Regions from separate parts of the Promicromonospora sp. Marseille-Q5078 genome, predicted to be linked through region 2. Evidence: predicted binding sites of a transcription regulator. Region 2 holds the regulator's gene; the other holds the start of a gene.
What was found. Region 2 encodes Rex, which represses fermentation and respiration genes when NADH is low (regulators of the CRP and FNR family bind a similar motif). Its sites were predicted from a motif close to CTTGTGAANNNNTTCACAAG; they were not measured.

Region 1: a site for Rex is predicted at 7,815-7,834, ahead of pflB (formate C-acetyltransferase). Genes of this name have one in related genera too.

Annotation. Positions count from the first base shown of each region.
Region 1 is NZ_JBNPQG010000001.1:2,551,601-2,562,714, reverse strand. It holds gene ACQFYA_RS11930 (DUF1801 domain-containing protein) at 1-449, opposite strand, end outside; gene ACQFYA_RS11925 (phosphotransferase) at 520-1,482, opposite strand; gene ACQFYA_RS11920 (helix-turn-helix domain-containing protein) at 1,582-2,151, opposite strand; gene ACQFYA_RS11915 (putative quinol monooxygenase) at 2,380-2,658, opposite strand; gene ACQFYA_RS11910 (NUDIX hydrolase) at 2,702-3,427, opposite strand; gene guaB1 (GMP reductase) at 3,447-4,895, opposite strand; gene dxs (1-deoxy-D-xylulose-5-phosphate synthase) at 5,061-6,950, shown strand; gene ACQFYA_RS11895 (HAD family hydrolase) at 7,054-7,719, shown strand; gene pflB (formate C-acetyltransferase) at 7,869-10,127, shown strand; gene pflA (pyruvate formate-lyase-activating protein) at 10,129-10,998, shown strand; gene ACQFYA_RS11880 (PIG-L deacetylase family protein) at 11,029-11,114, shown strand, end outside.
Region 2 is NZ_JBNPQG010000001.1:1,051,868-1,062,981, forward strand. It holds gene ACQFYA_RS04795 (acetoin utilization protein AcuC) at 1-641, shown strand, start outside; gene ACQFYA_RS04800 (30S ribosomal protein bS22) at 794-892, shown strand; gene ACQFYA_RS04805 (HAD family hydrolase) at 987-1,790, opposite strand; gene ACQFYA_RS04810 (glutaredoxin family protein) at 1,826-2,101, shown strand; gene ACQFYA_RS04815 (redox-sensing transcriptional repressor Rex) at 2,121-2,780, shown strand; gene ACQFYA_RS04820 (YceI family protein) at 2,889-3,461, opposite strand; gene ACQFYA_RS04825 (MarR family winged helix-turn-helix transcriptional regulator) at 3,539-4,120, shown strand; gene ACQFYA_RS04830 (histidine phosphatase family protein) at 4,182-4,826, shown strand; gene ACQFYA_RS04835 (TlpA family protein disulfide reductase) at 4,826-5,458, shown strand; gene ACQFYA_RS04840 (cytochrome c biogenesis CcdA family protein) at 5,458-6,234, shown strand; gene resB (cytochrome c biogenesis protein ResB) at 6,234-8,009, shown strand; gene ccsB (c-type cytochrome biogenesis protein CcsB) at 8,012-8,995, shown strand; gene ACQFYA_RS04855 (PLDc N-terminal domain-containing protein) at 9,081-9,437, opposite strand; gene ACQFYA_RS04860 (DUF4229 domain-containing protein) at 9,493-9,801, shown strand; gene ACQFYA_RS04865 (1,4-dihydroxy-2-naphthoate polyprenyltransferase) at 9,784-10,653, opposite strand; gene ACQFYA_RS04870 (AMP-binding protein) at 10,703-11,114, opposite strand, start outside.

The sequences.
Region 1 (11,114 bases), 1.5 Mb from region 2:
GCGGCGCCGCCCTCGCGCGCGCGGAGCCCGAAGGTGCCGGTCGTGACGGTGGCGTACGAGGCCGCCACGACCTCCTCGAGCACGCCGAGGTCCACCTGGCCGAGGTCCTTGAGGTACAGGCAGCCGACGCCGGTCGTGTGCGGGCCGACCCGCGCCAGGGCGTCGGCGTGGGCGCCGACGCCGTCGGCGAGGTACACGACGCTCGCGGCCGCCCGCGGGGAGAACCCCGCCGCGGCCGCGTGGCCGGTGCGGCCGCTGGGGTACGCGTACCGGTACTCGCCGAACCCGACGATCGAGGTGCCGAACATCCGCGGCGGCTGGCCCGTGGCGCGCTCCATGAGCGCGAGCAACGTCTCGGCGTCCCGCCGGCGCGCGGGCCGCGTGACCGCGGCGACGAACGCGCGGGGGTCGGCGTCGGTCCAGGTGGTCTGCTGCGCGCGACTGGCCATGCCCCCAGTCTGGCCTCGATCCGGTCTCGGCGTGGCCTTCAGCCCGCCCTCGCCCGCCCGCGACCCGGCGTCAGCCGGCCGCCGGAGCGAGGAGCGCGCCGAGCGCGTGCCGGCCGATCGGCAGCATCCGGGGGTGCAGGTCGGCGTGCGCGAGCATGTTCGTCGCGAACAGCAGGGACCAGCCCGCCGCGCGGTCCCAGGTGGCCTCGTCCCAGCCCCGGCCCTCGTTCGCGCGCCCCTGGGTCTCCGCCCGGAACGCGGCACGGCCGTCGGCGTCGAAGCAGAGCCACAGCGTGCCGAGGTCCGACGCCGGGTCGCCCGACGTCACGTCGCCCCAGTCGACGACGGCGGCCAGGCGGTCGGGCCGCCCGTCGCGCCCGGGGGCGACCACGAGGTTGGCGGGGTGGGGGTCGCCGTGCAGCCACACCGGGGGCCCGTCGTGGACGGGGGCGGCGAGCGCGCGGTCCCACACGCGCCGCGCGGCGTCGCGCAGGCCGGCGGGCACGAGGTCGAGCCGCTCGTCCAGCGTGTCCGCGTCCCGCGCCTCCACGCGGGTCTGCAGCGGGACGCCGCGGACGGGGTTGGGCGGCGCGTCGTCCGGGGCGGGCTCGTGCACCGTGGCGAGCAGCCGGCCGAGCGTGCCCGCCCAGGCGGTGCGGTCGGCCACGGGCGTCGCCTCGGCGCTCAGCCCGCCCGCCCACGGCACGACGTTCCACGACCACGGGTAGCCGAGCGCCGCGCTGGGCAGGCCGACGCGCACCGGGGCCGGCATGACGACGTCGGGCGCCACCGTGCGCAGGCGGGCCGCGAGGGCGGGCAGGGCGCGGGCCTCGTGCTCCACGAGCGGGGCCGCGAGGGCGCGCCGGGGGAGCCGCACCGCGAGGTCGTCGCCGACGCGCACCATGACGTTGTCCCAGCCGTGCGCGACGACGCGGAGCCCGCCGCCGCCGGCGCCGTCGAGGAGGTCAGGGTGCTGCTCGGCGAGCAGCGCGCGGGTCAGGGGGACGTCGACGTCGATCTCGGCGGCAGGCACGGGGACATCATCCCCGACGCCGCGACGCCGCGACGCCGTGGCGGGCGGGCGGGCCGACAGGCTCGGGGAGGACGATGACGAGGACGACGACGGGGCCTGTCAGGGTCGGAAGCTGGCCCGGTACTCCGTCGGCGTGCGGCCGGTGAGATCCCTGAACGCGGCGTTGAACGCCGACAGCGAGCCGTACCCGACCTGGAACGCGACCTCTGTGACCGGGGCGTCGCCGGCCGCGAGCTCCTCGATCGCCGCCACGATCCGCATCCGACGCAGGACCGCCCGCCAGGTCATGCCGGTCTCCTCCTCGAAGCGCCGCGCCAGGGACCGTGGCGCCAGGCCGACGTCGACCGCCACGTCCTCGAAGCGGACCCCACCGCCGAGCCGCTGCTCCGTCAGCTCGAGGGCCAGGCGCAGCTCCGGTGATCGGCCCGCCGGGACGACGACCGGGCTCGGCTGCCCGGCGAGCCGCCAGGTCACGGCGGCGAGCGCGGCGAACATCGACTCCGCGTACGCCGGGAGGCGGCCCTCCTCCTCGCCCCACGTGCGGCACTCGGCCAGCAGCGCGTGCGCCAGCGGGCTGAGGTCGAAGACGGTCAGGGGCGCCGGAGGGGCCGGCGCGAATCCGGTGTGGAACAGGACCGACGCGGTCGTGACGGGCCGCAGGATGCTCACCCGGATCGGGTGGCCCGCGTCGATCAGGGCGGCCCGCGCCGGCGGCAGCAGCCAGGACTGACCCTGCGCCCTCCAGCCGGAGGGTCCCGGCGGAGGCGCAGAGCAGGTAGTGGCGGTCCACGCACAGGTCGCGAGCAGGCCCCGGCGCGAAGGTGCGGACGAAGCTGTACGCGTCGCGGATCATGAGCGGTCTCGCACTACCCGATCCTAGGTCGGTCGACGCGCCGGTCAGGCGACCGTCTCGATCAGGTCGGCGCGGAAGCGGCGGCTGACCGGCGCCCCGGTCATCAGCGGCCGGATCACCACGCCCGACTGCGCGAAGGACTCCGACCTCACGTAGCCGTCGAACGACTCCTCGTCGTCCCACTCGTGCACGACGGTGACCGAGGTGTCGTCGTCGCGCTCCGCGTAGACGCGGTACGCGACGTTGCCCGGCATGGCGCGCACCTGGTCTGCTTCCGCGTCGAGCTGGGCGAGGGCGGTGGGTCGGTCGGCGCTGACGAGCACCGCCGTGCCGGCGGACCCGTGCGCGCTGCGACGCCGGCGCCGCTCAGAGCTCGCGCTCGCGGCCCCGGTCCCACGGCTCGGTCCAGCCCAGCCGGTCGAACGCGGCGTCGAGGATCCCCGCGGTGAACCCCCACACGAGGTGCGGGACGCCGTCGGCGTCGAGGACCTCGAAGCCCGGCCCGCGCCAGGTGCGGCCGGCGCGGTGCAGCACCGTCGTCACGCGGTGGCCCGGGTCGAGGAGGTCGGCGACGGGCGCGCGGAAGACGTGCGACGACTCCGCGACGTCGACCACGCGCACCGGGGTGGGGCGCGCCCACCACCCGAGCACGGGCGTGACGAGGTGGTTGCTCACCGGCATCGGCAGCTGCGCGAGCGTGCCGAGCACCTCGACGCCGCCGGTGTCGAGGCCGGTCTCCTCGACCGCCTCGCGCAGCGCGGCGTCGACGGGGGTCTCGCCGTCCTCCGCCCGCCCGCCGGGGAACGCGACCTGCCCGGCGTGCGAGCGCAGCGTGGTGGCGCGCTCCAGGAGCAGCACGTCGAGGTCCTGGGCCACGGCGAGCGCCTGCGCGTCGTGGTCGGCCGCCAGGTCGTCGAGCACCCCGAAGAGCACGAGGACGGCCGCGGGCCGCGCGGACGCCGCGTCGAGGTCGCCGCGCGCGAGCCCCCAGTCGGACAGGAAGGCGCGGTCGGCCGCCAGTGCGGCGAGCTGCGCGCGGGCGGCCTGCTCGGCCGGCCCCGCGGTCGCGGCGGCGTCCGCCCCCGTGCTCATCCCCGTGCTCATCGCCGGCTCACCAGCTCGTGGCGACCGGCATGCCCTCGGCGTAGCCGGCGGCGGACTGGACGCCCACCGTCGCGCGCTCATGGAACTCCGCGAGGGTGCGCGCCCCGGCGTACGTGCAGCTCGAGCGCAGGCCGGACGTGATCTCGTCCAGCAGGTCCTCGACGCCGGGCCGCAGCGGGTCGAGGTACATCTTCCCGGTGGAGATGCCCTCCTCGTACAGCGCCTTGCGCGCGCGGGCGAAGGCGGTGCCCGCCCCGGCGGTGCGGGCGGCGACGGCGCGCGCGGACGCCATGCCGAACGAGTCCTTGTACAGGCGTCCGGTGCCGTCGTCGTGCAGGTCGCCGGGCGACTCGTACGTGCCGGCGAACCAGGAGCCGATCATCACCTGCGACGCGCCGGCCGCCAGCGCCAGGGCGACGTCGCGCGGGTGCCGGACGCCGCCGTCGGCCCACACGTGCTTGCCGAGCTCGCGCGCGGCGTCCGCGCACTCCAGCACGGCGGAGAACTGCGGCCGCCCGACGGCGGTCTGCATGCGCGTGGTGCACATGGCGCCCGGTCCCACGCCCACCTTGAGGATGTCCGCGCCGGCGGCGACCAGGTCGCGCACGCCGGCGGCGGTGACCACGTTGCCGGCCACGACCGGCACGTCCGGGTCGACCGAGCGGACGGCCTCGAGCGCCCGCAGCATGGTGGCCTGGTGGCCGTGCGCCGTGTCGACGACGAGGACGTCCACACCGGCGTCCAGCAGCTCGCGCGTCTTGGCCGCGACGTCGCCGTTGATGCCGACCGCGGCGCCCACCCTGAGCCGGCCCGCGGCGTCGAGCGCCGGGCGGTAGACCGAGGAGCGGACGACGCCCTTGCGGGTGAGCACGCCGGCCAGCACGCCGTCGCGCACGACGGGCGCGAGGTGGATCTTCGCGGCGTGCATCTGCTCGAACGTCGCCTCGAGGCCGTCCGCCTCGAGCTGGACGGCGTCCAGGGCGACGACGTCGTCCGACATCACCTGGTGCACCTGGGCGAAGCGGTCGACCGCGGCGCAGTCGCCCTCGGTGACGACGCCGACGGGCTTGCCGTCGGCCACCACGACCGCCGCGCCGTGCGCGCGCTTGCCGAGCAGGGTCAGCACCGTGGAGACGGTGTCCGACGGCGCCACGACGACCGGCGTCTCGATGACGGGGTCCTTGGACTTCACGCCGGCCACGACGTCGGCCACGACGTCCACCGGGATGTCCTGCGGGATGATCGCGATGCCGCCACGGCGGGCGACCGTCTCGGACATCCGGCGGCCCGCGACCGCCGTCATGTTGGCGACGACCACGGGGATCGTCGTGCCGGTGCCGTCGTCCGAGGCGAGGTCGACGTCGAAGCGGCTGGTCACGTCCGAGCGGGACGGGACCATGAAGACGTCGCCGTAGGTGAGGTCGGTGGTGGGCTGCTGCCCGTCGAGAAAGCGCACAGGTGTCCCCTGAGAGGTGTGTCGGAGAGGACGAGCTTCCTGGGTCGTCCCTCTGCCGAACGCTCGCCGGCGGTCACGTGTTCCCGTCGGCATGTCGAAACTACCGTGTGCGGGCGTCGCCCGCGGAGCGCCTAGAGTGGTGAGGCTATGAACGGGGAGGAACGCATGAGCCTGCTGAGCAGCATCGGCTCGCCCGAGGACGTCCGCCGGCTGTCGCCGGAGCAGACGACGCAGCTCGCGGCGGAGATCCGGGCGTTTCTGGTCGACCGGGTGTCCCGCACCGGCGGTCACCTCGGCCCGAACCTGGGCGTCGTCGAGCTGACGATCGCGATGCACCGGGTGTTCGCGTCCCCGCGCGACACCCTCGTGTTCGACACGGGACACCAGTCGTACGTGCACAAGCTCCTCACCGGCCGGCAGGACTTCTCGGCGCTGCGCAAGGCCGGCGGCATGTCCGGCTACCCGTCGCGCGGGGAGTCGGAGCACGACGTCGTCGAGAACTCGCACGCGTCGACGGCCCTGTCGTGGGCCGACGGGATCGCCAAGGCGAACGCCGTCCAGCACCGGCCCGACCGGCACGTCGCCGCCGTCATCGGCGACGGCGCCCTCACCGGCGGCATGGCCTGGGAGGCCCTCAACAACATCGCCGCGTCGCAGGACCGCCGGCTCGTGATCATCGTCAACGACAACGGCCGGTCCTACTCGCCGACGATCGGCGGCGTCGCGAACCACCTCGACACCCTGCGCACGACGCGCGGGTACGAGGCGTTCCTCTCGTGGGGCAAGCGCACCCTGCACCGCACCGGCGCCCCCGGCCGCTTCGCCTACGACTGGCTGCACGGGCTGAAGAAGGGCCTCAAGGACGTCGTCGCCCCGCAGGGCATGTTCGAGGACCTCGGCCTGAAGTACGTCGGCCCGGTGGACGGCCACGACGTGGCCGCGACGGAGCACGCGCTGCGCCGCGCCAGGGCTTACGGCGGCCCCGTGATCGTGCACGTCATCACCGAGAAGGGCCGCGGCTACACCCCGGCCGAGCAGGACGTCGCGGACCGCTTCCACGCCGTCGGGCAGATCCACCCCGAGACCGGCCTGCCCGTGGCGCCGTCCCGGTTCGGCTGGACCAAGGTCTTCGCCGACGAGATCGTCAAGATCGGCCACGACCGGCCCGACGTCGTCGCGATCACCGCGGCGATGCTGCACCCCGTCGGCCTGGCCCCGTTCGCGCAGGAGTTCCCGGCGCGCACCTTCGACGTCGGCATCGCGGAGCAGCACGCCGCGACCTCCGCGGCCGGCATGGCCTTCGCCGGGCTGCACCCGGTGGTCGCCGTCTACGCGACGTTCCTCAACCGCGCGTTCGACCAGGTGCTCATGGACGTGGCCCTGCACCGGGCGGGCGTGACGTTCGTGCTCGACCGGGCGGGCGTCACCGGGGACGACGGCGCGAGCCACAACGGCATGTGGGACATGGCGATGCTGCGCATCGTGCCCGGCCTGCGGCTCGCGGCGCCCCGCGACGAGCCCACCCTGCGCGCGGCCCTGCGCGCCGCCGTGGACGTCGACGACGCCCCGACCGTCGTGCGCTACCCCAAGGGCGCCCTCGCCGACCCGATCCCGGCGGTGGAGGAGCTCGACGGCGTGGACGTCGTCGCGCGGCACGTGCCGGGCGCCGGGGCCGCGGCCGGGCGCAAGGTCCTCGTCGTCGGCGTCGGCTCCATGGTGAGCGCGGCGCTCGCCGCGGGGGATTCCCTGGCCGCCCACGGCCTGGAGGTCGACGTCGTCGCGCCCACGTGGGTGCTCCCGGTGCCCGAGGCGCTGGTGAAGCTGGCGGGCGAGCACGACCTCGTGCTCACCCTCGAGGACGGCGTCGTCGACGGCGGCGTCGGCGCCATGACGGCGCAGCGCGCGGGGGAGCAGGGCGTGCGCACGCCGTTCGTGCACGTCGGCCTGCCCGTCGCGTTCCTCGACCATGCGAGCCGCGACCAGATCCTCACCCAGCAGCGGATGCGGGCCGAGGACGCCGTGCGCGACACGCTCGCGGCGCTCGCCCGCGACTGAGCCGCGACCGGGCCCGCGACCGGGCCCGCGACCGGGCCCGCGACCGGGCTTGGGGCCGAGACGGGAGCCCCGGCACCGCCGGTGCGCCGCTAACCTCGCCGTCATGATCTGGCTCCTGGACCTGGACAACACCCTCGTGGGCCGCGCCGAGGCCTTCTCGGCGTGGGCGTCCGGGGAGGTGGCCGCCACCGGCGGTTCCCCGGACGACCTCGAGGCGATCCTCGTGGCCGACGAGGGCGGCCACGGGTCCAAGGAGGCCCTCGCCCGGGTGCTCGTCGACCGCCTCGGCTGGGACGACGACGTCCCCGCGGCGATCGACCGGTTCCGCGCCGGCATCCTCGAGCACGTGCGCGTGTACGACGGCGTGCTGTTCTCCCTCGACGTTCTCCGTCGCGCCGGGCACCGGGTGGCCGTCGTCACCAACGGCACGTCCGCGCAGCAGCGCGGCAAGATCGCCCGGTGCGGCATCGACCCGCACGTGGACGCGGTCGTGGTCTCCGGAGAGGAGGGGGTCGCCAAGCCCGACCCGCGCCTCGTGGAGATCGCGCTGGCGCGGCTCGGCGCCGCGGACGTCGACCGCCGCGAGGTCTGGATGATCGGCGACGCCGCCCACGCCGACGTCGCGGTCGGCCGCGCCGCCGGCACGCGCACGGCGTGGGTCTCCCACGGCCGCGCGTGGGAGGGGCCGGGCCGGCCCGACGTCGTCGCGCCGACGACGCGCGAGGCGATTGCGCTCGCCGCCTCCCCGGCTGGCGCCGTCCTGGACTGAACCCTTCGAGCACGGGATCCGTATCGCCATCCGGCCGTTGGCGATACGGATCCCGTGCTCGAAGGTGTCTGCGACGTCACAGGCCCTCGACGTCGCTTGTGAATGTCTTCACGAATAGGCTGTGGTCATACCTCAAAGAAGGGGCATCCATGACCACCACCGACGCGGCACCCACCACCACCTCCGCCTGGAGCGGGTTCGAGCCCGGGCCCTGGTGCGACGGCATCGACGTGCGTGACTTCATCCAGCGCAACTACACCCCGTACACCGGCGACGACGGGTTCCTCGCGGGGCCGACGGCGCGCACCGCGGGCGTGTGGGAGAAGCTGTCGGCGATGTTCCCGGCCGAGCGCGAGAAGGGTGTCCACGACGTCGACCCGCACACCCCGGCGGGCATCACCGCGCACGGGCCCGGCTACATCGACCGCGACGCGGAGCTGATCGTCGGCCTGCAGACCGACGCGCCGCTCAAGCGCGCGATCATGCCGAACGGCGGGTGGCGCATGGTCGAGGGCGCCCTGAAGACGTACGGCTATCCGGTCGACGAGGACCTGCGGAAGGTCTTCACCGAGTACCGCAAGACGCACAACCAGGCCGTGTTCGACGTCTACCCGCCGAACGTGCGCGCCGCCCGCAGCTCGCACGTGATCACCGGCCTGCCGGACGCGTACGGCCGTGGCCGCATCATCGGCGACTACCGCCGCGTGGCCCTGTACGGCGTGGACCAGCTGGTCGCCGCGAAGAAGGTCGACAAGCTCGGTCTCGACGTCCTGCCGTTCACCGACTCTGTCGCGCGTGAGCGCGAGGAGCACGCGGAGCAGATCCGTGCCCTCGGCGAGCTCAAGCAGATGGCCGCGTCGTACGGCTACGACATCTCCGGACCGGCGACGACGGCCCGCGAGGCGGTGCAGTGGCTGTACTTCGGCTACCTCGCCGCGGTCAAGGAGCAGAACGGCGCGGCGATGTCGCTGGGCCGCACGTCGACATTCCTCGACGTCTACCTCGAGCGCGACCTGCGGGCCGGGCGCCTCACGGAGCCCGAGGCGCAGGAGATCGTCGACGACTTCGTCATCAAGCTGCGCATCGTCCGCTTCCTGCGCACCCCCGAGTACGACGCGCTGTTCTCCGGTGACCCGACGTGGGTCACCGAGACCATCGGCGGCATGGGTGACGACGGCCGCCCGCTGGTCACCAAGAGCTCGTTCCGCTTCCTGCAGACCCTGTACAACCTGGGGCCGGCGCCGGAGCCGAACATGACGGTCTTCTGGAGCCCCCGCCTGCCCCGCGGGTTCAAGGACTTCTGCGCCCGGGTCTCGATCGACACGTCGGCCGTGCAGTACGAGTCGGACGAGCAGATCCGCGCCGCGTGGGGCGACGACGCCGCCATCGCGTGCTGCGTCTCGCCGATGGCGGTCGGTAAGCAGATGCAGTTCTTCGGCGCCCGCGTGAACCTCGCCAAGGCGCTGCTGTACGCGATCAACGGCGGCAAGGACGAGGTCACCGGCACCCAGGTCTCGCCCGCGTTCCCCGCCGTCGCGCCGGGCCTGCCGCTCGACTACGACGACGTGCGCGCACGGTTCGACCGCACGATGGACTGGCTCGCCGAGACGTACGTCGAGGCCCTCAACTGCATCCACTGGTCGCACGACAGGTACGCGTACGAGCGGCTCGAGATGGCCCTGCACGACCGGGACGTGCTGCGCACCATGGCCTGCGGTATCGCCGGCCTGTCGGTCGCCGCGGACTCGCTCTCGGCCATCCGGTACGCCACCGTGACCCCGGTGGTCGACGACCGGGGCGTCGTCGTGGACTACGAGACCGACGGCGACTACCCGGCGTACGGCAACGACGACGACCGCGTGGACGCCATCGCGGTGGACCTCGTCGAGTCGTTCATGGCGAAGATCCGCCGGCACCCCCTGTACCGCGACGCCGTCCCGACCCAGTCGGTGCTGACGATCACGTCCAACGTGGTCTACGGCAGGGCGACAGGGAACACCCCGGACGGCCGCCGCGCCGGCGAGCCCTTCTCGCCGGGCGCCAACCCGATGAACGGCCGGGACACGCACGGCATGCTCGCCTCGGCGCTCTCGGTCGCCAAGCTGCCTTACGACCAGGCGCAGGACGGGATCTCGCTGACCAACACCGTCGTCCCGTCGGGCCTCGGCCGCACCCGCGAGGAGCAGGTGGCGAACCTGGCCGGCCTGCTCGACGCCTCGGTGGGCGCCGACGGGTACCACATGAACGTCAACGTCCTCGTGCGCGAGACGCTCGAGGACGCGATGGAGCACCCGGAGAAGTACCCGCAGCTGACGATCCGCGTCTCCGGCTACGCGGTGAACTTCGTGCGGCTGACCCGCGAGCAGCAGCTGGACGTGCTGTCGCGGACCTTCCACGGGGGGCTCTGACATGACTGCCGGCCCGGCGCTCCTGGACGCCCCCTCCCCGCGCCGGGCCGGCGCCGGCCTGCGGGGGATCGCGACGGTGGACCCCGGCGACGTCGGACGGTCCGAGCGCCTGGGGCTGATGCGCTCGGGCGAGCTCGGCTCGGTGCACTCGTGGGAGCTCGTGACCGCCGTGGACGGCCCGGGCACCCGCCTCACCGTCTTCCTCAACGGCTGCCCGCTGCGCTGCCTGTACTGCCACAACCCCGACACCCTCGCGATGAAGGACGGCGAGCCCGTCCTCGCCGAGGAGCTGCTCGCCCGCGTCGCGCGCTACCGCGGCATCTTCTCCGCGACGGGCGGCGGCCTCACGCTCTCGGGCGGCGAGGTGCTCATGCAGCCCGCGTTCGCCGCGCGGGTCCTGCGCGGGGCGAAGGAGCTCGGCGTGCACACCACCCTCGACACGTCGGGGTTCCTCGGGGCGAACGCGACCGACGCGATGCTGGACGACACCGACCTCGTGCTGCTCGACATCAAGTCCGGCGACGAGGCGACCTACCGGCGCGTCACCGGCCGCTCGCTCGCGCCGACGCTGCGCTTCGGCCGGCGCCTCGCCGAGCGCGGGGTGCGGGTCTGGGTGCGGTTCGTGCTGGTGCCGGGCCTCACCGACGACCCCGCGAACGTGGCCGCCGTCGCGCGGCACGCCGCCGACGTCGAGGCCGTGCGCCCCGGCACGGTGGAGCGCGTCGAGGTGCTGCCGTTCCACCAGATGGCCCGCGACAAGTGGGCGGAGCTCGGGCGCGCGTACGAGCTCGACGGCACGCCGCCGCCCACGGCGGAGGCGACCGAGGCGGTGCGCGACGTGTTCCGCGCCCACGGCCTCACGACCTGCTGAGCGGGCCGCCGGGCGGCTAGCGTGGCCACCATGACCACGCCGACGACGCCGGGCCCCGCACCGCTGCGACCGCTGGACGAGAGCTGGACGACCGCGCTCGCGGTCGTGGCGCACCC
Region 2 (11,114 bases):
TCTGGGACGACCCGCGCGTGCTCACCGTCTCGGTGCACCAGGACGGGCACACCCTGTTCCCCGGCAGCGGCAACGCCGGGGACACGGGGGGCACGGCCGCGCAGGGCACGGCGGTGAACGTGGGGCTGCCGCCGCGCACCGACGGCGCGCACTGGCTGCGCGCGGTGGACGCCGTCGTCCCGGCGGTGGTGCGCGAGTTCCGGCCGCAGGTGATCGTGTCGCAGCACGGCTGCGACGCGCACGGCAACGACCCGCTCACGGACCTGAACGTGGGGGTGGCCGCCCAGCGCACGGCGGCGCGCTGGGTGCACGAGCTCGCGCACGAGCTCGCCGACGGCCGCTGGGTGGCGCTCGGCGGCGGCGGGTACGCGGTGGTCGACGTCGTCCCGCTCGTGTGGGCGAGCCTCGTCGCGGAGGCGGCGCACGCGCCCCTGCCGCTCGGCCTCGTGCTCCCGGAGTCCTGGCGTCGGGAGGTCGAGGAGCTCTCCGGCCTCGACCCCGCCGAGCGTCTCGGCAGCGGGGACGTCGTCTGGCGGCCCTGGGCCGACGGCTACGACCCGGCCGACGACGTCGACCGCGCGGTCCTCGCCACCCGGCGCCACGTCTTCCCGACCTGGGGGCTCGACCCCTACCGCGACTGACGTCACGCCGGCGGCGGCGGGCAGCGGTCGGGCGGACGCCCGGAGTCGGGTACCCTGGGGGACGGACTTTTCCGCGTTGGTCGGCTGCTCCTGGACACAGGACTCCTGGGACCAACCGTGTTCCACCGACCGACAAGCATTGTGAGGACCTCATGGGCTCCGTCATCAAGAAGCGCCGTAAGCGCATGGCGAAGAAGAAGCACCGCAAGCTGCTGCGCAAGACGCGCCACCAGCGTCGCAACAAGAAGTGACCTCGTCCGCCGGCTGAGTCCGGCGGGCAGAGCGTGAACGGGCCCGGCACCTCCTCGGAGGTGCCGGGCCCGTTCGTCGGTTCGGGGTGGGGGGTCAGCGACCCTGGATCCGCCGCCGGATCGAGCGCAGGACGAGCCCCGCCACCCAGGCGGCGCCGGCCCACGACGCCGTCTTCATGCCCCGGCCGGCCACCCGCCGCCCGCGGCCGCGGAACTCGCGGATCGGCCAGCCGACCTCCTTGGCGTGCCGGCGCAGCCGGACGTCCGGGTTGATCGGGCAGGGGTGCCCGACGGTGCGCATCATCGGCAGGTCGTTGAGCGAGTCGCCGTAGGCGTACGACGCGGCAAGGTCGATGTGCTCGCGCTCGGCGAGCTCGCGGACGGCGGCGCCCTTGGCCTCACCGTGCATGAGGTCGCCGACGAGGCGGCCGGTGTAGAAGCCGCCCGAGTGCTCCCCGATGGTGCCGAGACAGCCGGTGGCGCCGAGACGGCGCGCGATGAGGCCGCCGATCTCGACCGGGGTCGCGGTGACGAGCCACACCTGGTCGCCGGCGGCGAGGTGCTCGTCGAGCAGCCGCTTGGTGCCGGGGAAGATCCGGAGCTCCAGCACGGTGTCGTAGACGTCCTCGCCGACGGCGGTGATCTCCGCCACGGAGCGGCCCGCGATGAGGGACAGGGCCCGGCTGCGCACGGTCTCGATCTGCGTGCGCGACTCCCCGAAGACCAGGTACTTCGCCTGGATCAGCGCGAACCGCAGCAGGTCGCGGGTGCCGAAGAACCGGCGCTGGTACAGGGCGCGCGCCAGGTGGAACGCGCTGGCCCCACGGATGATCGTGTTGTCGACGTCGAAGAAGGCCGCCGCGCGCACCGGAACGGAGGACTCGGTGGGCGACGGCATGCGGCCCACTGTATCGGCGCGGATACGCTGTGCAGGTGAGCAGGCCGCAGGGATCCGCAGGCGACCCCCGGGTGCTGCTGTACACGCGCGACGGCTGTCACCTGTGCGACGAGGCACGGGCCGTGGTCGAGGACGTGTGCGGCGCGGCGGGGGAGGCATGGCGCGAGGTCGACATCGACGTCGACGACGCTCCGGGCGGCGACCTGGTGGGCAAGTATGGGGACTACGTGCCCGTCGTCGAGGTGGACGGCGTGCAGCAGGGCTTCTGGCGGGTGGACGCCGCGCGGCTGGCGCGTCGGCTGGCACGCTGAGCCCGGGGAGGACGACGGAGTGATCGAGCTCGGTGAGGCGACGGTGCCGGCCGCGACAGTGGCGCGGCTGCCCTACTACCTGCGCGCCCTGCGCGACCTGGCGGACGCCGGCGTGACGACGACGTCGTCGTCGGAGCTGGCGGAACGGTCGGGGGTGGGTTCGGCGCAGCTGCGCAAGGACCTGTCGTACCTCGGGTCGTTCGGCACGCGAGGCGTCGGCTACGACGTGCAGTCGCTGGCGCAGTACATCGCGACGGCGCTGGGCCTGGGGTCGGAGCACCGCCTGGCCATCGTGGGGGTCGGCAACCTGGGGCACGCCCTGGCGAACTACTCGGGGTACGCGGCCCGCGGGTTCCAGGTGGTGGCCCTGCTCGACGCCGACCCGCAGGTCGTGGGTGGGACGGCGGCCGGGTTGGCGATCGAGCACGTCGACGCGCTGGAGGACGTGCTGGCGCGCACCGGCGTGTCGATGGTCGTGCTGGCGACGCCGGGGCCGGTGGCGCAGCCGATCGCCGAGCGGATCGTCGCGTGCGGGGTGCGGGAGATCCTCTCCTTCGCGCCCGTCGCGCTGCAGCTGCCCGACGACGTCGTCGTGCGCTCCGTGGACGTGGCCGGCGAGCTGCAGATCCTCGCGTTCCACGCCGCCGCCCGCGCGGCGACGAACGGCACGCCGAGATAGAGAAGCTGGAACCGCGAGATAGAGAAGCCCGGACGGGTCCGCACTGGTTGCGGACCCGTCCGGGCTTCTCTATCTCGCGGTTCCAGCTTCTCTATCTCGGCGAGAGGCTCAGGCCTGCTTGATGGCCGAGACGTCGAGGACGATCTTGATCTTGTCGCCGACGAGGACGCCGCCGGTCTCGAGCGCGGCGTTCCAGGTCAGGCCGTAGTCCTTGCGCGAGATCTCGAGCGCGGACTCGAAGCCGGCGCGCGGGTTCCCGAACGGGTCGGTCGCGGTGCCGGTGAACTCGGTGGGGAGCTGGACGTCGTTGGTCACGCCGTTGATGGTGAGGGCGCCGGAGATCGTGTAGTCGTCGCCGTCCGTGCTGATGCCCTTCGAGGCGAAGGACCAGACCGGCTTCTCCTCGGCGTGCCAGAAGTCCGCGCTCTTGAGGTGCGCGTCGCGGTTCTCGTCGTTGGTGTTGACCGACGCCGCGTCGAGCTCGGCGGTGACGGCGGACGACTCGAGGTCGTCGCCCACGGAGATCTCGCCGGACGTGATCGCGATCGTGCCGCGCACCTTGGCGATCCCGGCGTGGCGCACGGAGAACGAGGCGGTGGAGTGGGCGGGGTCGATGGCGTAGGTACCGGCGGTCAGGCCTGCGGGCAGCGCGGTCATGGTGTCTCCTCGGGTGTCGGTCATGCGGGCGTTCCCTAGGTAGTTGAGCACTCAACTACCGTCACGGGGGAGAGAACACGCCGGTCTCGTAACCTATTCCCGTGGGCGGGACGACGAACGCGCAGCGGCGCGACGACCAGGACGACGTGGACGTGCGCTGGCTGGACGAGAACCAGCAGTGGGAGTGGCGACGCTTCCTCGAGGGGACGTCCCGGTTCTTCGAGGCGCTCGGCGACGCGCACGACGCGGGCCTGGCGGTGACTCTCAACGAGTACCACCTGCTGGTGCAGCTCTCGGAGGCGCCGGAGCGGACGCTGCGCATGTCGGCGCTCGCGGAGTTCCTCGCCCTGTCCCGCAGCAGGCTCACGCACACCGTCGACCGCATGGAGCAGCGCGGCCTCGTGGTCCGCACCCCCGTGCCGGGCGACCGCCGGGGCGTGAACTGCGTCATGACCGACGCCGGGTACGCGGCCCTCGTGGAGTCCGCGCCGGGTCACGTCACCGCCGTGCGGCGGCTGCTGGTCGACGCGCTCGACCCCCGGGAGATGGCGGTGCTGGGCCGCGCGATGGCCAAGGTCGCGGCCACCGCGCGGGGCATCGACCCGGCCGAGCTGCTCGCCACCGAGCCCGGTGCCGCGGTGTCCGCCGCCCCGGTCGAGGGGTCGCGCGCCGCTGCGGAGTGAGGGGCATCACGCCTGGCTGGGCGGGACCTGGGTGCTCCACAGTTCTGGGACACTGGGGGGCATGGCCACCACCACCGTCCATCTCGTGCGGCACGGCGAGGTCCACAACCCGGACGGGGTCCTCTACGGGCGCATCCCCGGCTATCGGCTGTCCGAGCGCGGTCAGGCGATGGCGCGCCGCGTGGCGGAGCACCTGTCCGGCGCGGGCCGCGACGTCGTCGCCGTCGTCGCCTCGCCGCTGCAGCGCGCGCAGGAGACCGCGACCCCGACGGCCGAGGCCTTCGGCCTGACCCTCGCCACCGACGACCGCCTCGTCGAGGCCGGCAACCACTTCGAGGGCACGACGATCGGGAGCAACCCCGCGCAGCTCGCCCACCCCCGCTACTGGCGCTACCTGTGGAACCCGGCGCGCCCGTCCTGGGGCGAGCCGTACGCCGACCAGGTGACCCGGATGCGGGCCGCGGTGGACGACGCGCGCCGCGCGCACGACGGTCACGAGGTGGTGCTGGTCAGCCACCAGCTTCCCGTGTGGGTCACCCGCCGGTCGTACGAGGGCGCCTCCCTGGCGCACGACCCGCGTCGCCGTCAGTGCGCGCTGGCGTCGCTGACGTCGCTGCGGTTCGACGGCGAGACGTTCCTCGGCCTGCACTACTCCGAGCCGGCCGCGGACCTGCTCGCCGGCGCCGACCCGGTCCCGGGGGCGTGATGCGCACCACCACCTCGCGCGCGCTGCGGCGCGCTGCGGCCGTCACGGGTGCCGTCGTCGCGGCGGGGCTCCTCGCCGCGTGCGGCGCGCAGGACTCGGGCGCGGGCGACGTCGTCGGCCAGGGCTTCGTCTCGGGCGACGGGTCCGTGAAGCAGTGGGACGCGGGCGACCGCGAGGACCCGGTCACCGTGGAGGGCACCACCTTCGAGGGCGACGACGTCAGCACCGAGGACTGGCGCGGCGACGTGGTCGTGGTGAACACCTGGTACGCCGGGTGCGCGCCGTGCCGGGCCGAGGCTCCCGACCTCGTGGACCTCGCGAACGACCGTGAGGCCGACGGGGTGCGGGTGCTCGGCATCAACACCGAGGACGAGGCCGGCGCCGCCACCGCCTTCCAGCGCACCTTCGACGTGCCGTACCCGTCGATCGAGGACCGCAGCGGCCAGGTCGTGGCCCGGCTCTCCGGCGTCGTGCCCCTGCAGGCCGTGCCGTCCACCGTCGTGCTTGACGCCGAAGGCCGCGTCGCCGCGCGCGTCATCGGGCAGGCCGAGGCGTCCACCCTCGACGCCATCGTCGAGGAGGTGCTCGCCGAGTCGGACGGCTCGGGCGACGGCGCCGCGAAGGGCGCCTGATGGGCGACACGTTCGCGGCCACCGCGTTCAGCGGCTCGATGCTGCTGGCGCTGCCGGTCGCGGTGATCGCGGGCCTGGTGTCGTTCGCGTCGCCGTGCGTGCTGCCGCTGGTGCCCGGCTACGTCGGGTACGTCAGCGGGATGGCCGCCGCGACCGCGGGCTCCGGGGCGAAGGGCCGCGGCGCGCCGCAGGACCCGGCCCGGCGGCGCGTCGTCGCCGGCGTGGGGCTGTTCGTGCTCGGCTTCACCGCCGTGTTCGTCGCGCTCATGGCCGCGGCCGGTGCGCTCGGGTCCTACCTCGTGCAGTGGGAGGACACGATCATGCGCGTCCTCGGCGTGGTCGTGATCCTCATGGGCCTGGCCTTCCTCGGCGCCGTCCCGTTCCTGCAGCGCGAGCGCCGCATGCACCTGAGCCCGCGCGCGGGCCTGTGGGGCGCGCCGCTCCTCGGCGTGGTCTTCGGCCTGGGCTGGACGCCGTGCATCGGCCCCACCCTCGCGGCCGTGCAGGCGCTGTCGCTCGACCAGGCGTCGGCCGGCCGCGGCATCGTGCTGGGCGTCGCGTACTGCGTCGGGCTCGGTGTGCCGTTCCTGCTGGTGGCGCTCGGGCTGCAGTCGTCCCAGCGCATGCTCGGCTTCCTGCGGCAGCACCGGCTGGGCATCCAGCGCGCCGGCGGCGCTCTGCTCGTGCTGGTCGGCCTGGCGCTGGTGACGGGCCTGTGGGCCTCGTGGACCAGCCAGCTCCAGGGCTGGATCGGCGGATTCGTGACGGTGGTGTGATGAGCGAGAAGGCGACCTACCGCCCCGAGGGCATCCACGACGCGTTCACCGAGGGACGCGCCCAGGAGGTTCCCGCGGCGCCTCACGGCGGGCCCACCAAGCCCGGCGGCCCGACCCTCCCGTCCCTCGGCTGGCGCGGCGCGCTGCGCTGGACGTGGCGCCAGCTCACGAGCATGCGCGTGGCGCTCATGCTGCTCATGCTGCTCGCCGTCGCGGCCGTGCCCGGCTCGGTGCTGCCGCAGCGCAGCCAGGACGCCGCCCGGGTGCTCGAGTACCTCGGCGACCACCCCACGCTGGGGGAGTGGCTGGACCGGTTCGGCTTCTTCGAGGTCTACAGCTCGGTCTGGTTCTCCGCCATCTACATCCTGCTGTTCGTGTCGCTGGTGGGCTGCATCGTCCCGCGGACGCTCTCGCACGCCCGCGCGCTGCGGAACCGCCCGCCGAAGACGCCCGTGCGGTTCGGCCGGTTCCCCGCCACCGCGGAGGGCACCACCGCGGCGTCGCCGGACGAGGTGACGGACGCGGTGGCCGCCCACCTGCGGGGCCCGCTGCGACGCCTGCCCACCTTCCGGGTCGACGTCGGGGCGGAGGAGCCGCGGCTCGGGCGGCCCGCCACCCGCACCGTCGCCGCCGAGCGCGGCTACCTCCGCGAGACCGGCAACCTCCTGTTCCACCTGGCGCTGCTGGGCCTGCTGGTCTCGGTGGCCCTCGGCCAGCTGCTGCACTACCGCGGGCAGGCGATCGTCACCGAGGACCGCGGCTTCGCGAACGCCGTCGTCGACTACGACACCTTCGACAAGGGCGCGTGGTTCCAGCCGTCGTCGCTGACGCCGTTCTCCATGACGCTGGACTCGTTCGACTCCGAGTTCGCGTCCGACACCGTGGCCTTCGCGCAGGCGCGCGACTTCACCGCGCACGTCACCGTGACCGAGCCGGACGGCGCGCAGAGCGCCGAGCAGATCAAGGTCAACCACCCGCTGACCGTGGACGGCGCAAAGATCTACCTGCAGGGCAACGGCTTCGCGCCCGAGATCACGGTCAAGGACGGCGCCGGCGAGACGGCCTTCGCCGGCCGGGTGCCGTTCCTGCCCGAGGACACGATGTACACCTCGCGCGGCGTCGTGAAGGTGCCGGACGTCTCCGGCGGCCAGGAGCAGATCGGGCTCGTCGGGTACTTCCTGCCGACCGCCGTGGTCGACCAGGACGGCTCGGCGCGCTCCGTCTTCCCGCAGCCGAACAACCCGCTCCTGGTGCTCGAGGTGTACCGCGGCGACCTGGGGCTGGACGACGGCGTGCCGCAGAACGTGTACCGCCTCGACACGGCGAACCTCACCCCGTCCGTGGACGAGGACGGAGAGACGGTCAAGATCCTGGTGAAGCCGGGGGAGACCGTCGACCTGCCCGACGGGCTCGGCACCGTCTCGCTCGGCGAGGACGTGCCCCGCTACGTCGCGCTCGACCTGCGGTTCGACCCGTCGCTCGCCTTCGTGCTGACGTTCGCCCTGCTGGCCCTCGGTGGCCTCGCGGTCTCGCTGTTCACGCCGCGTCGCCGCGTCTGGGTGCGATCATGGGAGGCCACGGACGGCGCGGGCCGGCCCGTGACCCGCGTCGAGCTCGCCGGGCTCGCGCGCGGGGACGACGCCGGCCTGCAGCGCGAGGTCGACAAGGCCATGGCCGCGGTGCCGGGCCTCGACGACGTCGGCCCGCCCGCTGACGACGACCGCAGCACCGACCGGCCCGAACCGCAGAGCACGACCACCGTCACGGAGGACTGACCATGCAGATCGCCGAGCTGAGCGTGCTGCTCGTCTGGGGCGCCGCGACCGCGCTGACCATCGCGCTCGTGGCGTTCGCGATCGACCTCGGCCGCCGCACCGAGGCCCGGGCCGAGGCGCACGCCGAGGCGCGCGTCCCGGCCGCCGTGGGCGCCGGCGCGTCCGGCGCCACGACGCCCCCCGCGGGCGTCGTCGCCGCGGACGCCGCGCCCCCGCGCCGTCGTGCCGCGGGCATCGCGATGTCGACCACCTGGGTGGGCACGGCGCTGCTCCTCGTGGCGATCGTGCTGCGCGGCATCGCCGCCGGCCGCACGCCCTGGGCCAACATGTACGAGTTCACGCTCGTGGGCTCGTTCATGGCGCTGGCCGTCTTCCTCGGCATGAACGTGCGCAAGGACTTCAAGTTCCTCGGCGCGTTCGTCACCGGCCTGGCCGTGCTGTTCCTCGTGCTCGGGCTCAACGTCTTCTACGTCGCCGCGATGGGCGTGCAGCCGGCGCTGCAGAACTACTGGCTCGTCATCCACGTCGGCGTCGCGATCAGCGCCACCGGCATCTTCACCGTCGCGTTCGTGTCGTCCGTGCTGCAGCTGGTGCGCGACAGCCGCGACTCCGGCTCGCCGTACCTGCAGCGGCCCGGCTTCCGCTGGCTCGACCGCGTGCCGACGCCCACCTCGCTGGAGGCACTGTCGTTCCGGCTGAACGCCGTGGGCTTCGTGCTGTGGACGTTCACCATCATCGGCGGCGCCATCTGGGCCGAGCACGCCTGGGGCCGGTACTGGGGCTGGGACCCCAAGGAGGTCTGGAGCTTCGTCATCTGGGTCGTCTACGCGGCCTACCTGCACGCCCGCACCACGCGCGGCTGGGACGGCCGTCGCGCCGCCTGGTTCGTGGTGGTCGGCTACCTGTGCGTGCTGTTCAACTTCACCGGCGTGAACCTGATCTTCAACGGCAAGCACTCGTACTCGGGCCTCAACACCGAGAACTGATCCGGTCGCCCGCCCCCACCGCGTTGTGGGTACGAAAACGGCGTGAATTCCGCAGGGAATTCACGCCGTTTTCGTACCCACAACGTCAGGGGGCGTCGCCGTTGCCGCCGGACTCCCGCTCCCGGCGGCGCTTCTCCTGCTCGAGGCGCCAGAGGAACTCGGGGTCGTCGTCCGGGGCCACGGGGCCGGAGGGGCGCCGCGGGCCGGACGGGCGGGGGCGCCCCGACCGGCCGGACGGCCCGCGCCCGCCGGGCGCGCGGCGGCTCGCCTGCTTGACGACGATCCACGCGACGGCACCGAACACCGGCAGCAGCAGGATGATCACCGCCCACAGCCAGCGGGGGAGGCCGCCCCGCTCCTCCTCCTCGGACCCGGCGAGGTCGAGGAGGGCGTAGAGGGCGAGCCCCACCACGAGGAGCGGCAGGATCACACGCGCGAACATGCCCTCAGCCTAGTTGCGCGTCGGAGTGCTCAGGAATCGCGCCTACCCTGGACGGGTGCCCCTCGTCATGTACACCTTCTGGCGGATCCTGCTGTTCGTCGCCGCGCTCGGCGCCGGCTACCTGCTCGGCCTGCGCAGCTGGCTCCTCGTCCTCGTGGCCGCCGTGGTGGCGTTCGCCGTGTCCTATCTCGCGCTCGGCGGGCCCCGCGACTCCGCGGCGCGCTGGCTGGCGGAGAAGGAGCAGCGGCGCAAGGACGGCTCCGCCAAGCACGACGTGGACACCGACTACGAGGACGGTCTCATGGACCGGGAGTCCGCCGACGACCGGCGCGGGGGCGCCGAGCGCTCAGAGCGCGAGGCCTAGCCCCAGCAGCACCCCGTACGCGAGCTCGAACATGCCGGTGCCGGCGAGCACCTTGACCAGCAGCGGGCCCCGGGCCCCGGCCATCACCGGCGCCACGAGCAGCGCGGCGGGCAGCAGCAGCACCGTGACGAGCAGCGCCCACGGCGACCACGCCGCGCACACCATGCCCAGCACCACGGGCAGCAGGATGCAGGCCGCGTACCACCGCCGGGCCCGGTGGTCGCCCAGCCGCACCGCGAGGGTGCGCTTGCCGGCGAGGACGTCGGTCGGGATGTCGCGCACGTTGTTCACCATGAGCAGCCCGCAGGCGATCATCCCCACCCCGACGGCGCCCAGCACGGACGGCCAGGTGAGGAGGTCCGCCTGCGTGTACGTGGTGCCGAGCGTCGCGACGAGGCCGAAGAAGACGAACACCCCGACCTCGCCCAGGCCTGCGTACCCGTACGGGTGCTTGCCGCCCGTGTAGTACCAGGCGGCGAGCACGCACAGCACGCCCACGGCCAGCAGCCACCAGTGGCCGCTGACGGCGCACAGGGCGACGCCCAGCACGCCGGCGACGCCGAACGAGCCGAACGCGGCGCCCTTGACCCGCCGGGGCGGGGCGACGCCGGACGCGGTGAGCCGCAGCGGCCCTACGCGGTCCACGTCGGTGCCGCGCACGCCGTCGGAGTAGTCGTTCGCGTAGTTGACGCCCACCTGCAGGGCCAGCGCGACGCCGAGCGCGAGGACCGCCGGCAGCCAGCCGAACACGCCGACGTCGGCCGCCGCGCCCGACCCGATCAGCACCGGCGCGGCCGCCGCGGGCAGCGTGCGGGGGCGTGCTCCGGCGATCCACTCGCTCGACGTGGCCATCGTTCTCCGTCCGTCCGTGCGGCGCCGGGGCGTCGCGGCCGCGAGCAGGTCAGGCGTGCGCCTCGTGCTCGCGGACGAGGGCGACGACGCCGCTGCGGTCCACCTTGCCGGGACCGCGCAGGGGGAGCGCGGCCGTGCGATACACGCGGCGGGGCGCGGACGGCGCCCCCAGCCTAGTCGTCGCGGCGGACCGCACCCGCGCCACGTCGTCGGGCGCGACCGGTGCGAGCCGCGGCGCCCCTCCGGCATCGTGCGTGCCGGCATGCTCCTCATGGCGCAGGTGTGAGGACGACGTCAGCACGCTCGTTGCGGACGGGGCGGTGACGACGGCGACGAGGGCCTGGCCCCACTCCGGGTCGGGGACGCCGACGACGCACGCCTCGCCGCCGAGCAGCTCGCCGACGAGCGCCTCCACCGGCGCGGGCGCCACGTTCACCCCGCCCGTCACGACGACGTCGTCC